DNA from 3 places in the Arthrobacter sp. FW306-07-I genome. Region 3 is predicted to be linked to each of the others. Evidence: riboswitches for the same ligand, from Rfam matches in the RefSeq annotation. Region 3 holds a riboswitch; each other region holds the start of a gene.
The links. A riboswitch is a leader RNA that binds a small molecule or an ion and turns the genes downstream of it on or off. The one in region 3 is predicted to bind cyclic di-AMP.

Region 1 (4,271 bases), 230 kb from region 3:
CCTGGGTGGCCATCGTGATCCTGGCGCATCGGTTGTTCCACCTGTTGAGGCGCAAGCAGCATGCGGGTCCGGCCCCCACGTTCGATCGTCCCGTGGTGCGGGACGTCGTCCTCGAATCCGTGCACGACGGCGGCGATGCCGGCAAGCAGGGCGCGTCCGGCAGCCGAGGCAAGGACACCGCCGGATGATAGTTTTGGGGGATGCGCACTCTCGTTGTTGACCACCCCCTGGTCGCCCACAAGCTCACCGTCCTGCGGGACAAGAACACGCCGTCGCCGGTATTCCGCCAGCTGACGGAAGAGCTGGTGACCCTGCTGGCTTACGAAGCCACGCGGGAGGTCCGCACGGAGCCCGTCACCATCCAGACGCCAGTCAGCACCACCATCGGCACGGCATTCACCAAGCCCACACCGCTGGTGGTTCCCATTCTGCGTGCCGGCCTGGGAATGCTGGAGGGCATGACCAAGCTGGTCCCCACGGCCGAGGTGGGCTTCCTGGGTATGGCCCGGGACGAGGAAACGCTGGACATCATCACCTATGCCGAGCGCCTTCCGGAGGACCTGACGGGCCGCCAGGTCTTCGTGCTGGACCCCATGCTGGCCACCGGCGGCACCCTGCGTGAGGCCATCAAGTTCCTGTTCAAGCGGGGCGCTTCCGACGTCACCTGCATCTGCCTGCTGGCTGCCCCTGAAGGCCTGGCACGGCTGGAAGAGGAACTCTCGGGCGCGAACGTGCACATCGTCCTGGCCTCCATCGACGAGAAGCTCAACGAGAAGTCCTACATCGTTCCCGGCCTGGGCGACGCCGGCGACCGGCTCTACGGCATCGCAGGGTAGTTTTTACCCTTTTTCAATCGGTGTGCCGCCGCTAGCCTGTGCGGATGGACTGGAAACTCGAACTTGTCTTTGTCCCTGTATCCGACGTTGACCGCGCCAAGGACTTCTATGTCAACAAGGTGGGCTTCAACGCGGACTACGACGAGCGGCCGTCGGACCACGTGCGCTTCGTACAGCTGACGCCGCTCGGCTCTGCCTGCTCCATCTGCATGGGCGAGGGGCTTTTGGACGCCCCTCCCGGCACGGGAACCACCCTCCAGATGGTGGTCGACGACATCCAAAAGGCGCATGACCACCTGAAGAACAATGGTGTGGACGTCAGTGACATCGAAGTGCTGCCTTGGGGCCACTTCGTTTACTTCGCCGACCCGGACGGCAATAAGTGGGCCGTCCAGTACATCCCTTGGCGGAATGCCGGGCAGGATGCAGCTCAGGCCGGCAGTACGCCCAGCAACGCTTAAAACAGACCGCGGGCCGCATCGTGATGATGCGGCCCGCGGTCTGTCGCTGGAATCCCCGGCGTTACCCCGTGGCCAAGGCGTACGACGGCGGGTGGCGGGAGACGCCGTCGGCTGTCCTTGGAGCCGGGAGGTTCAGCTGAAGGTTTCCCTTTGCGGCGCTATGCCAGGGAGAGGTGCCTAGTACCAGTTGTGCGCCAGGTGGAAGTTCAGCGCACCGCACGGAGACTGGTAGCTCTTCTTGATGTAATCCAGGCCCCAGTTGATCTGCGTGCGGTAGTTGGTCAGGTAGTCAGCGCCGGCGCTGGCCATCTTCTCTGCAGGCAGGGACTGGACGATGCCGTAGGCGCCGCTGCTGGGATTCGTGGCCGTGGTGGTCCAGTCGGACTCCTTGGTCCACAGCGTCTGCAGGCACTGCATCTGGTCAGGTCCCCAGCCAAAGGTTGCCAGCTGGCCGGCAGCATAAGCCTGGGCACCGGCGGGATCATTCACCGCGACGACGGGTGCCGGCGCAGGTGCAGGAGCGGGTGCCGGAGCCGGGGCAGGTGCCGGGGCGGGTGCCGGAGCCGCGGCAGGTGCCGGGGCTTCCGCTGCGGGGGCCGCCGGTGCAGGCGCGGGGGCTGGTTCCGCTGCCTGGGGGGCTACGCTGATTGCCGCCGGAACGGACACTGCCGGGTTGGAGCGGATTTCGCTCTTCTCGATGCTCATTTGGGCATCGGCCGCTGCCGTGGAAGAGTTTGATTCGGTGGATGACACCGGGGTCATGCTGCTGGTTGCCTGGCCTGCCGCGCCTACCCCCACGAGCACCGCGCAGGATGCTGCAAGGATCCCGGCACGCACGCCCAGGCTGGTCTTCTTTGCTGGTTTCTTGGCCGGTTCCTGCTGTGCCAGATGTTTACCCTTGGCATGCAGGCATGCTTCTGCCGTGTTTTTGGACATGATTGATCGCCTCTCACACCTGCGGAGTTAGCTGTCGGGTTCGGATGAGGGCATCCGGCCGCACGGAAAGATCACGTACGTGCTTAACCCCAAGGGCGTTCATCGCCCGGGACGGTGGGTCCCCCGCCTCTGCCGTTGCTCAATCGGAATCCGGGGAAGCGGCAGAGCTTGGCGTCAACCCGGGATATGCGGCCCGAACGGGAGCCGCACCCAATCGACGGTACAGGAAAAGCGAAGCAAAGTCACATTTAGGTAACGGAAGTCACGGCCTCCAGCGCGCCGGCTTGCTTCTGGCGTGCGGTCGAATCGTTACGTTCAGGACACCAGGCCGTGTTGTTACCCTGCCAGGAGGTAGATAGTGGTGCCGCCGATGCTCTGCGCACTGAAGTTCTGCGAAACCCACTCGGCGATCCGGCCGGCGGCATCCGAACCGGAGCTGGACGGCATAGCCCGCCGGCAATGAAGTAGTGGATTTTTCCCTGCGCGACGAGGTCTTGGAACTGCGCCAGGGTGGGGGAGGGGTCGGTGCCGTTGAAGCCGCCCACGTCCATCACCGGCAGTTCCGTGGCGAGCTGGTACCCGGCGGCATTGTTGGAGCCCACTACCGCTGCTGCCCAGGTGTAATTGGTTGCACCGTCTTTGAGCGCGGCCACAAGATCCGCTGATGGAGTAGGTGCGCCGAGGAGGCCACCGAGTCCGCCGCCGGGCCTGCCCCCGAAGTTAGCGCCGTCAGGGTTTGTTCCGGCCGGGGCGGCCTGCTGCTGGGAACCCTGCTGCTGGAAGCCCTGCCCCGTGGGACCTTGGCCCGTGACGCCCTGTCCGGCGCCCCGGCCCGAAGGGCTCCGGCCGGTCGAACTGAAGCCTCCCGGTCCGCGGCCGCCGGCGCCTAAGCCCGAGGCTGGCCCCGCACTGACGATCGCCCCGCTGTGTGCCGTAGCCGCGGTGGTGACGGAGTAGGCCAGCGGACCGGCGAGCGACGCAGCGATGGCAAGGGCCGCCGTCGTCCGCTGCATGGAAGCCAAGCGCAGGAACTTGCCCAGCCCAATGCCTGCTGCGGCTGCCAAACCTCCGCCGAGCACCAGCCAGCGCAGCCAAGGGCCGTAGGCGGACGTGGTTCCCAGCAGGTAGAAGGCCGTAAGCGATGCCACGGCCACTGCTGAAGCGAGGAAGATGCGGGCAGCAGTTTGCCTGCGGCGCTGCCACAGGAGAACGCTGCCCAGGCCTGCCATTCCGGCGATTCCCGGTGCCAGTGCCACCGCGTAGTAGGGGTGGATGATGCCGGCCATGAAGCTGAACACCAGGCCCGTTACCAGGACCCACGAGCCCCAGATGATGACGGAAGCGCGGACAACATCTGTTCGCGGTGCCCGCCGCCCCACCCACAGCAGCCCCGCCGCAAGGATGAGTGCGGACGGCAGCAGCCATGCGATCTGGCCGCCGAACTCGCTGTTGAACATCCGGAACAGGCCCGGAACGCCCCAGCCGTTGCCACCGCCCACACTGCCCGTTTCGTCGCCCGTGAGCCGGCCCAGGCCGTTGTAGCCCAACGTCAGATCCAGGATGGAGTTGTTCTGGGATCCGCCAATGTAGGGCCGCATGTTCGCCGGCGTCAGCTCGACGGCCAGCAGCCACCAGCCGGCAGAAACCACCATCGCTGCTCCCGCGGCTGCCAGACGGATCAACCGCCGCCGGGTGCCGCCCGGAGCTGCCACCATGTAGGCGAGGGCGAACCCCGGAACCACCAGCAGGACCAGAAGCTGCTTGGCGAGAAACCCAAAGCCCAGGAATACCCCGGCCAGCAGGAGCCACCGAGGCCGGTCCTCCTGGACCGCGCGGAGGAACCCGTACGCGGCTGCTGTCATCAGCAGCACCAGCAGGGCGTCCGGGTTGTTGAACCGGAACATCAGGGTGGCAACCGGGGTGAGGGCAAGGACCGCCGCTGCCAGCAGCCCTGCCCGGTGCGCAAGCCGGACATCACCGGTGGCCGGCGTTGCGGCCCGCCGCACGGCCAGATAGACCAGCCACACCGAGCCGACCC
Region 2 (4,271 bases), 1.5 Mb from region 3:
GTGCCACCGAAAACATGGATCTCCTGAAGCGGTTGGCGGACCACGCCATCAGCAGGCATTACCCGCACGCCGCCGACGCCGACAACCCCTACCTTGAGCTGTTCGCCTCGGTCGTCTCGGCCCAGGCGGAATTGGTGGCCCGCTGGATGCTGGTGGGATTCGTGCACGGGGTCATGAATACGGACAACATGACCATTTCAGGGGAGACCATCGACTACGGCCCGTGCGCGTTCATGGACGCGTTCAATCCCGCAGCCGTTTACAGTTCCATCGACGTCAGCGGCCGCTACGCCTACGCGAACCAGCCGGTTCTTGCTGAATGGAACCTTGCCCGGCTCGCCGAGGCGATGCTGCCGCTCATCCATGAAGCCCAGGAGCAGGCGGTTGCGCCCGCAGTGGAGGTGCTCGGCGGCTTCCGGGGCCACTACAGCAGGGCGTGGACCGGTGGCATGAATGCCAAGCTCGGCCTTGGCAGCCGCGGGGGAAGTGACGAGGAAACCACGTCCGCTTTGGTGGACGGCGCCCTTGCCATCCTGAAGGACGGTCCCGTGGACTACACCCTCTTCTTCCGTAACCTGGGCAAGGCCGCCCGTGGCGACCTTCGTCCGGTGCGCGGCATGGTTCTTGATCTGGCTGCGTTTGATTCCTGGGCGGAGCGGTGGCAGGCACTCGAACCGGACGCGGAGCTGATGGACAACGTCAACCCGGCGTACATTCCCAGGAACCACCTCGTGGAGGAGGCATTGGCCGCTGCCACGGCCGGAGACCTGTCACCCTTGCAGCAGCTTTTGGAGGCAGTCAGTGACCCCTTCACCGAGCGGCCCGGGCTGGAACGCTACGCCGAAGGCGCCCCCGAGGACTTCGGCAACTATATGACCTTCTGCGGGACCTGACGGCTGCGGGGGCAGGCGGCGGATGCGACAGGAGGGCGGCAGCCGGATGACCGGCTGCCGCCCTCCTGTCTAATGCCTGCGCTGTTGGGCGCCTGCGGTGATGCGAAGACTAGGCGACGCGGACCGCTGAGTAGCCGCCGAGCCAGCTGATGGAGTGCACCTGGGTGTCGTAGCCGTTCACGCCACCGCTGACAACCTGGCCGTTGCCGGCGTAAACGCCAACGTGGCCGGAGGTGATGATCAGGTCGCCGGGCGCAGGAGCGCCGACCACGGTGCCGTACTGGAAGAACTGGGTGGGGGCAAGATCGCCAACGGACTTGCCCACCGAGCGCAGCGCCTTCTCAACCATGGCAGTGCAGTCCTGCTTGATGCCCAGCTGGCCGTAGGCGTTTGCCAGGATGGCAGCGCCGGTGCCGCTGCCGGTGGGGGCGGACACGGGGGTGGCCGAGGCGTAGGACATGTTCATGCCGGTGTTGGCCGGAGCGGCGGCTGCGGTCTGCACGGGTGCTGCTGCAGGGGCCGGAGCCGGTGCCGGTGCCGCGGTGTAGCCGGCGGCGGGGATCTGGATCTGGTCGCCCGGGTAGATGATCGAGGACAGGCCCAGTCCGTTGGCGGACAGGACGCTGTTCAGGCTGACGCCATTAGCAGACGCAATGGCACCCAGGGTATCGCCGGAAACTACGGTGTGGACGCTGCCTGCTGCCGCTGCCGGGGCCGCAACAGGTGCGGAGTACGCCTGCACGTTGGTCTTTTCCGTGGTGTCAGGGCCGGTGACACCGGCGTGGGCCGGGGCGCCGACGCCGAAGGCAATGCCGGACGCTGCAGCAACTGCGAGCGCGGGGCGGCCCAGCGAGCGGGCCTGGGACTTGGCTGTCACGGCGAGGCCCTCGAGAACAATGGAGCGGGCCGGAGTTGCGCGGTGACGGGCAGTGGTGGAATTTTTTGACACGGTTGATCGCCTCTCCCATGCCTGCGGGGTGAGCTGTCGGGTTCGGGCTGGAGATACCCGGCCGGAAGCAACCCCGTAATGGACGGAGGCGCTATCGACTTAACCCCAAGGCCACAAGTGGCCGCGGAAACTTGGTTCCCCCGTCCCTGCCAGCTGGAGCGGTTGTATCCCATGATCAGTGGCAGGGCTCGGCATACTGATGGGAATGTCCCGTCTGAGAGGGACACCTGAAGACCATAACCCACATGCGGTGGCATTGTCACATTTGGATAACATACGAGGTTCCCCTCTCGAATTCCGCAAACGTTTGGACGTTACGGCTGTTACCGGTGTCGACCTCGGCTAATAGCCGGGCTTGCAGGATAGGTAACGGCCCGGACACGGACACGGGATGTTTGCCGCGGCTCCATCGCACTGGCCGTTTCCATTCAGGCGCTCCGCGATCCGACCGCTAGGCTGTTTGTATGCCAGATTTCGACCGGTTCCGGGTACTGCTCGAAGAGGAGCGGGCGCGGCGCCTGGAGTTGCTGCCGGCGCTGCGGGCTGACATCCAGGCAGCGAATTCGGCCCGGCAGGACTCCAATGTCGATGACGAGCACGATCCCGAAGGGGCCACGATCGCGTTTGAGCTCTCGCAGGCTTCGGCGCTCCTGAAGCAGAGCTCGGCCGGCCTGGACCAGATTGACGCGGCGCTGGCCCGCCTGGCAGCGGGGACCTATGGAGCCTGCGCCGTGTGCGGGGAGCCCATTGCGGAGGGCAGGCTGGAAGCGCGCCCCTGGACACCGTTTTGTATCCGCCACGCCTCGTCCGGTCGGGGACGATGACTGGCCCTGCGGATGTGGTGTCCGCGGCGGCGGAGTTCGTTGACCGGACCCTCCAGAACGAGGGCGCCTGGTACCGGGCGGACGACGTCGGGAACCGGCTTGGCTGGGTGCTGGACTCTTACGGTTCCTCCATCGGAGCGGTGCGCGGCACGGTGCGCGATGCCCTGCGCAAATTCAAGAACCTGGACCACGACACCACGGTGATGCTTGCGTCCACCCTGTGGGGACAGCCCCGGCCCGGCTCCCGCCCCGTGTTTGAGCGCCGGTTGGCGGCCGTGGTGCTGCTGCAGTCACGGGTGCGGCTGCTCAGGCACTCGGACCTGACCCGGCTGGAAGGCTTCCTTCGTTCTGCCCAGGCTGCAGACCTGATCCAGCCCCTCCTGGGCGACGTCCTGGTGCCGCTGCTGTCCGGCCTCGGGGAGCGCGAGCGGCAGCGGGCCAACGCGGTCCTGGCTCGGTGGCGGGACGACCCCGACCCGCAGCTTCAGGCGGCGGCAGCCGCCCTTGAAAAAGATTTGACCCTTTGACCTCGAAACCGGGAGATCCGCATGAATGAGCACTTTGACCTTGACCGTTTTGTTGCCGCGCAAAACAGCGGCGGCACCTATGACCAGGCGCTGGGGGAGCTGCAGGTCGGCAGGAAGTCCGGCCACTGGATGTGGTTCGTCTTCCCGCAGATTTCCGGGTTGGGGCAGAGCGCAATGTCCCGCAAATACGCCATCTCCTCACTCGCAGAGGCCCGTGCCTACCTGGATCATGAGGTACTGGGGCCGCGGCTCCTGGAGTGCGCCCTGGTCCTGGCCAACCATGCAGACCAGTCCGCGGAGGACATCTTCGGCGGCATCGATGCCAGGAAGCTGCGGTCGTCCATGACACTGTTTCTCCGGGCGGCACCCGGAGAAACAGTGTTCAAGACTGTCCTGGCCCAGTTCTTCGACGGCGAGCCTGACCCTGCCACCGATGAGATCCTGGCTGGCCAGGCCGCTGGCTGACGCCGGGTTGGCGGATCAGCCAGGCCCGGGGAACCGGCTAGGGCGTGGGGCTGCCGCCGTTGACGTTCAGTGTTTCCCCTACCACGTAGCTGGACTCGGGTGAAGCCAGGAAGACGTAGGCGGGTGCCAGCTCCGCGGGCTGTCCTGCCCGGCCCAGGGGAGTCGACTGGCCGAATTCCGGCAGCTGCTCCTTGGGCTGGCCGCTGCTGACCTGCAATGGCGTCCAGATGGGACCCGGGGCCACGGCATTCACCCGGATTCCCTTGGGTGCCAGCTGCTGTGCCAGTCCCTTGGTGAAGTTGTTGATGCTGGCCTTGGTGGTGGCGTAGTCCACCAGGGTGGGGGACGGGTTGTACGCCTGGATGGAGGTGGTGTTGATGATGGTTGAGCCGGCCGGCATGTGCGGGACGGCGGCCTTGGTCAACCAGAACATCGCATACACGTTGGTCTTGAGGGTGTGGTCGAACTGCTCGTCGGTGATGTCCTGCAGGTCCTCCTGGGCCACCTGCTTCCCGGCGTTGTTGACCAGGATGTCCACCCCGCCCAGCACGGCAACCGCCGTATCAACGACTTCCCGGCATGTGGCGGAATCCTTGAGGTCGCCCGGCACCTT
Region 3 (4,271 bases):
CCAGCCGCGATGGCAGCGGCAGGCCCTGCGAACGGCGGCTCTTCTCGACAGATGAGCACGTCGGCCGGCCAGGCTGCCGGGGATACAGGGCGGGGTGTTGTGCTTTGGGATGGCAGGAAGGCGCTGTCGCCGACGACGACAGTGCGGCGGGCGCCGGCTGCGGCGTCCAGGGCCCGTTCCAAGAGCGTTTGGCCTTGGAAGACAAGGGACTGTTTGGGTACCCCGCCCAGCCGCGAGGACCGGCCCCCGGCCAAAATCAGGGCATCAAAAACCAGGCTGTTCTCTTGCACTCCCCCAGCCTAGCCATCAGGCGGGGCAGCGATCACTCCCGTCGAAAGCGGAGGTCAGGCGGCGCGTTCGGGCAGGAGGAACGGATCCCACGCGGGCGTGGGCTTTTCCAGTTCCTTGATCTGCCAGATGGTGCCGCGCGGAGGCTCCGGCACAAAGCGCAGGCTCCAGCCCATCTCGGTCGGGGTGTGGTCGCCCTTGACGTTGTTGCAGCGAAGGCAGGCTGCCACCAGGTTCTCCCACGAGTCAGCCCCGCCCCGGGACTTGGGGTGCACATGGTCGATGGTATGCGCTGCCTTGCCGCAGTATGCGCATTTATGGCCGTCGCGTCTGAGTACGCCCCTGCGGCTGACAGCCGTGGAGTGGTTGTATCGGGGCCGGATGTACCGGTTGAGGAGGATCACGGACGGGCGGCCCAGGACGTCCGTGGGTCCCACGACAGGGTCATCCCCTTCGGCCACGACGCTCGCCTTGCCCGTGAGCACAAGCACCAGCGCCCGGCGGAAAGTAATGACCGCCAGCGGTTCATATCCAGCATTCAGAACGAGAGTGCGCATGCACTTACCTCTTCACGGCCGCACCCGTCAGGGGCACGAGGGCCGGCTGCCCTCGGCATGTCCGGGCTATGGATCGACATCACAAGAGTAAACAGAGAAGTGCAAAATCAGGTAATCGCCGCCCGGATTCCCTGCGGGGAACGTTCCCCAGCAGGGCAGGCATCAGTCCCCTGCGGGGAACTTCTTAAACGCCAAGGACCCCCGCTGCGAGGGCGGGGGTCCTTGGACAAGCACTGCCTGTTGCCAGTGCCGGACATGCGGTGCTTACCTGACGTGGATGAAAACCGGCCCGGAGCCCACGTTTGCGCTGAAGACCACGGTGTCGTTGCCGTTGAAGCCGCCATGCACGGCCATGCCGTTTCCGGCGTAAACAGCGATGTGTGCCATTCCTCCGCCACCATCGGCGTAGTAGATCAGGTCGCCGGGCTGTGCCTGGGAAGCAGGCACCGTGTCCCCCAGGGACAGGTAGCCGGCGGGCCAGTCGTGGAAGTGGATGCCGACGGCGGCCAGGGCGTTGGTCACCAGCATGGTGCAGTCCTGGTGGACGCCAAGCTGGGCGTAGGCGGCGGAGAGGATTGCAGCACCCTTGCCGCTGGCAGAAGCCTGGGCTGCGGGAGCGGCCGGGGCAGCGGCGGTGGCGACCTTGGCGGTGACCTTGGGAGCGGCAACGGGCTGGGCGGCGGGAGCAGGGGCAGCTTCCTCCACCTGAACCTGGGGCTCGGGCTCGACGACGGGGGCCGGCGTGGTGGTCACAGCTGGCTTCTCGAAGCTGATCGCAATGGTGGAAGCGGCGGAAATCGGGGCGTCGACGGCGGATTCAACTTCCAGCGCGGAGGCGGGAGCAGAGTCGCGCTTGACGTTGGCATCGGCGGCGTTGGCCGCAATGCCGCTGGTCAGGACCAGGCCGGAAGCGGCGGCGATGACCGCAGCCTGGCGGCCCATGCCCCCGGCGTTGTCGCTGACAGCCTTGGCAATGACAGCGATCGAGTTGGTCTTGGTGACCTCGGCGCGGTGCCGTGCGGTAGCACGAGTCGTCATCAGTTCTCTCTTTCGTTTTCCTTGCAACCGCAGGTAGGCAGGCAAAGTGTGTTGGACGCGCCGGCATCTTGGGGGTACGCCGGCGCGTCCCGAACGGGGATGTGGTTTCTAGCGAAGAAGCTTTGGGCAAAGAAATAGCCCTTGGAGCACGGAGCCCAAGAACTATTTGTTGAGGTGGTAGTACGACGAGGTACCGGTGGCTGCAGGCGAGTGGAGCAGCGTGCCCTGTGAGGGGTTGAGTGCGCTGATCATCATGCCGTTGCCGACGTAGATGCCAACGTGGGCGCCACCGTTCTGGACAACCAGGTCACCCGGCTGCGGCGCGGAGGTGGGGGTCATGATGCTCCACGCGTTGGTGCGGGGAATGCTGATGCCTGCCTGGGCGTAAACCCACTGCACGAACCCGGAGCAGTCCCAGCCGGTGACGGGGCTGGTGCCGCCCCACACGTACGAGTGGCCGATGCCGGTGTAGGCAATGGCTGCGATGCCCGAGGTCGCCGCCGAGGAGACGGTCTGGGCGGTCTTGGCGGCCGGCGCGGCGTCCTGGCCGGCAGCAGCAGCAGCGTTGGCCGTGTCGGTGGACTGGGTACGCACCGGCTGCACCTTGGGAGCAGCGGCGGTTTTGACCACGGGACGTTCAAAGGAAACCGTGGCGGTGGGGGCAGCGGTGACGGCGAGGGCCGTTTGGGCCGAACCGGACTCAGTGGAAGCTGAGACACCGGCAGTGGTATCAGCAGCAGTGGCCGGCAGGCCCATGCTCAGGATCAGGCCCGAGGCGGCTGCCACAACGGCAGCCTGGCGGCCTACGGTCCCGGCATTTGCACTCACGGCCTTGGAAACGGCATCCAAGGGGTTGGTGCGAACCGTTTGCGCACGGTGGCGCGCAGAATTATGGCGTGAAGACACGAAGGTAGCCTCTCCCAATGCCTGCGAGGTGAGCTGTCGGATTCGGATGGGAGTCACCCGGCCACGCTGCTTCCTGGGAAGCTTGTGACTTAACCCCAAGGCCTTCTGGATGAAGGCCGAAATTGGTTCCCCCGCCCCTGCCAGACGATGAAATGCGAACGGACCTTGAGCGGTGGCAGAGTTAGGCAATCCACTCAAGAGCGTCAACTTCGGAAAAGTTGACGCGAGTTAGACGGTACAGCAGTTTTGTTTCAATGTCACATTCAGGTCACGGCTAGTCACGGCGATCTGAGAGTGCGCAATCATTCGGTTACAACCAGCCCATGGGATCGACCACTTCGCCATTGACCTGGACTTCGAAGTGCAGGTGGCAGCCGGTGGACGCACCAGTGGTGCCGCTCAGCGCCACCACGTCCCCGCGGGAGACGGTCTGGCCCACCTTCACATTGAAGGACGACAGGTGGTTGTACGTGGTTTCCAGCCCGTTCCCGTGGTCGATGACCACTCGGTTTCCGCCGCCGAACTGATGCCAGCCCGCGAAGGTCACGGTACCCGTGGCGGCCGCCAGGACGGATGTCCCACACTGCGCCACGAAGTCCTGGCCCCGGTGGAAGTCGCCCGAGCCTCCAGTAATCGGGCTGACCCGATAACCGAAGGGGGAAGCGGTGGCAAGGGATGCCAGCGGTGCAGCCAGGGTGCCGGCTGACGCGGCACGCGTCACGGAGCCGGCCGACTGGGCACTCAGCAGTTGCTTTAGCTTCCCGTCCGGGTCCGCCTGGGTCACCACGGCGGACCGGCTGAAGTCGATCTGGGCACCGATGTCGGCCGAGATCTCGGGCTGCGGCGTGACTGAGGAGGCTGCAAGCGGGGCGCTGCCGGCGGCATCAGTGGCCATAACGGGACTTGTGGCGGGCACGGTCACGGTCAGCACCAGGCCGGTGGCTGCCAGGGCAATGCCGGCCTTCTGGCCGATGCCGCTGGCAGCGGCAAACTCCGTCATCTGGCGGAACGGACCCCGGCGGCGGCGGGCGTCGCGATGGAGGTCGCGGGGGCGCTCCGCTGCGACAACTTCGACAACCCGCGGCGCCGAAGGGGGGCCGGCAGCACGGCGGCGTCCCCGGGGGGTGTGCATGGTCAAGAAGGGTTCCTCTCTGGAAAAGCCTGCGGAGTTAGCTGTCGGATTCGGGTCAGAGAGATCAAAGACCCGGCCCGCCAAGGGCAAGCTTCTGCGCAGGGGTATTCCCGGAAGAATCCTTCACTGGAGAGGCTTGCTGCTGACGGACTTCACCCCAAGGCAGTCCCCCGCTGCCGCTTGTGGTTCCCCCGCCTCTGCCAGTAACGACTCGTGCACCCGATCCGCTGGCAGAGCTCGGCTCCGGATCAGGTAACGCTTAAGTTTCAAACGACTGGTTCTACTATAGGGGCTTAAGACCCTAGGTAACAATTCCGTTATCTTTGGCTGGAAGGGCAGGTCCGGGGTAT

Region 1: it holds a riboswitch for cyclic di-AMP, as region 3 does, so the genes downstream of both, LFT46_RS03110 (hypothetical protein) here and LFT46_RS04095 (C40 family peptidase) in region 3, are expected to answer to the same signal.
Region 2: it holds a riboswitch for cyclic di-AMP, as region 3 does, so the genes downstream of both, LFT46_RS11150 (C40 family peptidase) here and LFT46_RS04095 (C40 family peptidase) in region 3, are expected to answer to the same signal.

Annotation. Positions count from the first base shown of each region.
Region 1 covers NZ_CP084550.1:635,416-639,686, forward strand. The annotation lists gene LFT46_RS03095 (phosphatase PAP2 family protein) at 1-188, shown strand, start outside; gene upp (uracil phosphoribosyltransferase) at 201-836, shown strand; gene LFT46_RS03105 (glyoxalase superfamily protein) at 881-1,297, shown strand; gene LFT46_RS03110 (hypothetical protein) at 1,475-2,233, opposite strand; cyclic di-AMP (ydaO/yuaA leader) riboswitch at 2,239-2,399, opposite strand; gene LFT46_RS03115 (ArnT family glycosyltransferase) at 2,482-4,271, opposite strand, start outside.
Region 2 covers NZ_CP084550.1:2,416,379-2,420,649, reverse strand. The annotation lists gene LFT46_RS11155 (protein adenylyltransferase SelO) at 1-893, shown strand, start outside; gene LFT46_RS11150 (C40 family peptidase) at 1,003-1,842, opposite strand; cyclic di-AMP (ydaO/yuaA leader) riboswitch at 1,846-2,016, opposite strand; gene LFT46_RS11145 (TraR/DksA family transcriptional regulator) at 2,307-2,666, shown strand; gene LFT46_RS11140 (DNA alkylation repair protein) at 2,663-3,193, shown strand; gene LFT46_RS11135 (DUF1810 domain-containing protein) at 3,215-3,658, shown strand; gene LFT46_RS11130 (glucose 1-dehydrogenase) at 3,696-4,271, opposite strand, start outside.
Region 3 covers NZ_CP084550.1:866,598-870,868, reverse strand. The annotation lists gene mobA (molybdenum cofactor guanylyltransferase) at 1-290, opposite strand, end outside; gene LFT46_RS04105 (HNH endonuclease) at 345-845, opposite strand; gene LFT46_RS04100 (NlpC/P60 family protein) at 1,110-1,883, opposite strand; gene LFT46_RS04095 (C40 family peptidase) at 2,046-2,669, opposite strand; cyclic di-AMP (ydaO/yuaA leader) riboswitch at 2,794-2,971, opposite strand; gene LFT46_RS04090 (M23 family metallopeptidase) at 3,100-3,921, opposite strand; cyclic di-AMP (ydaO/yuaA leader) riboswitch at 3,932-4,143, opposite strand.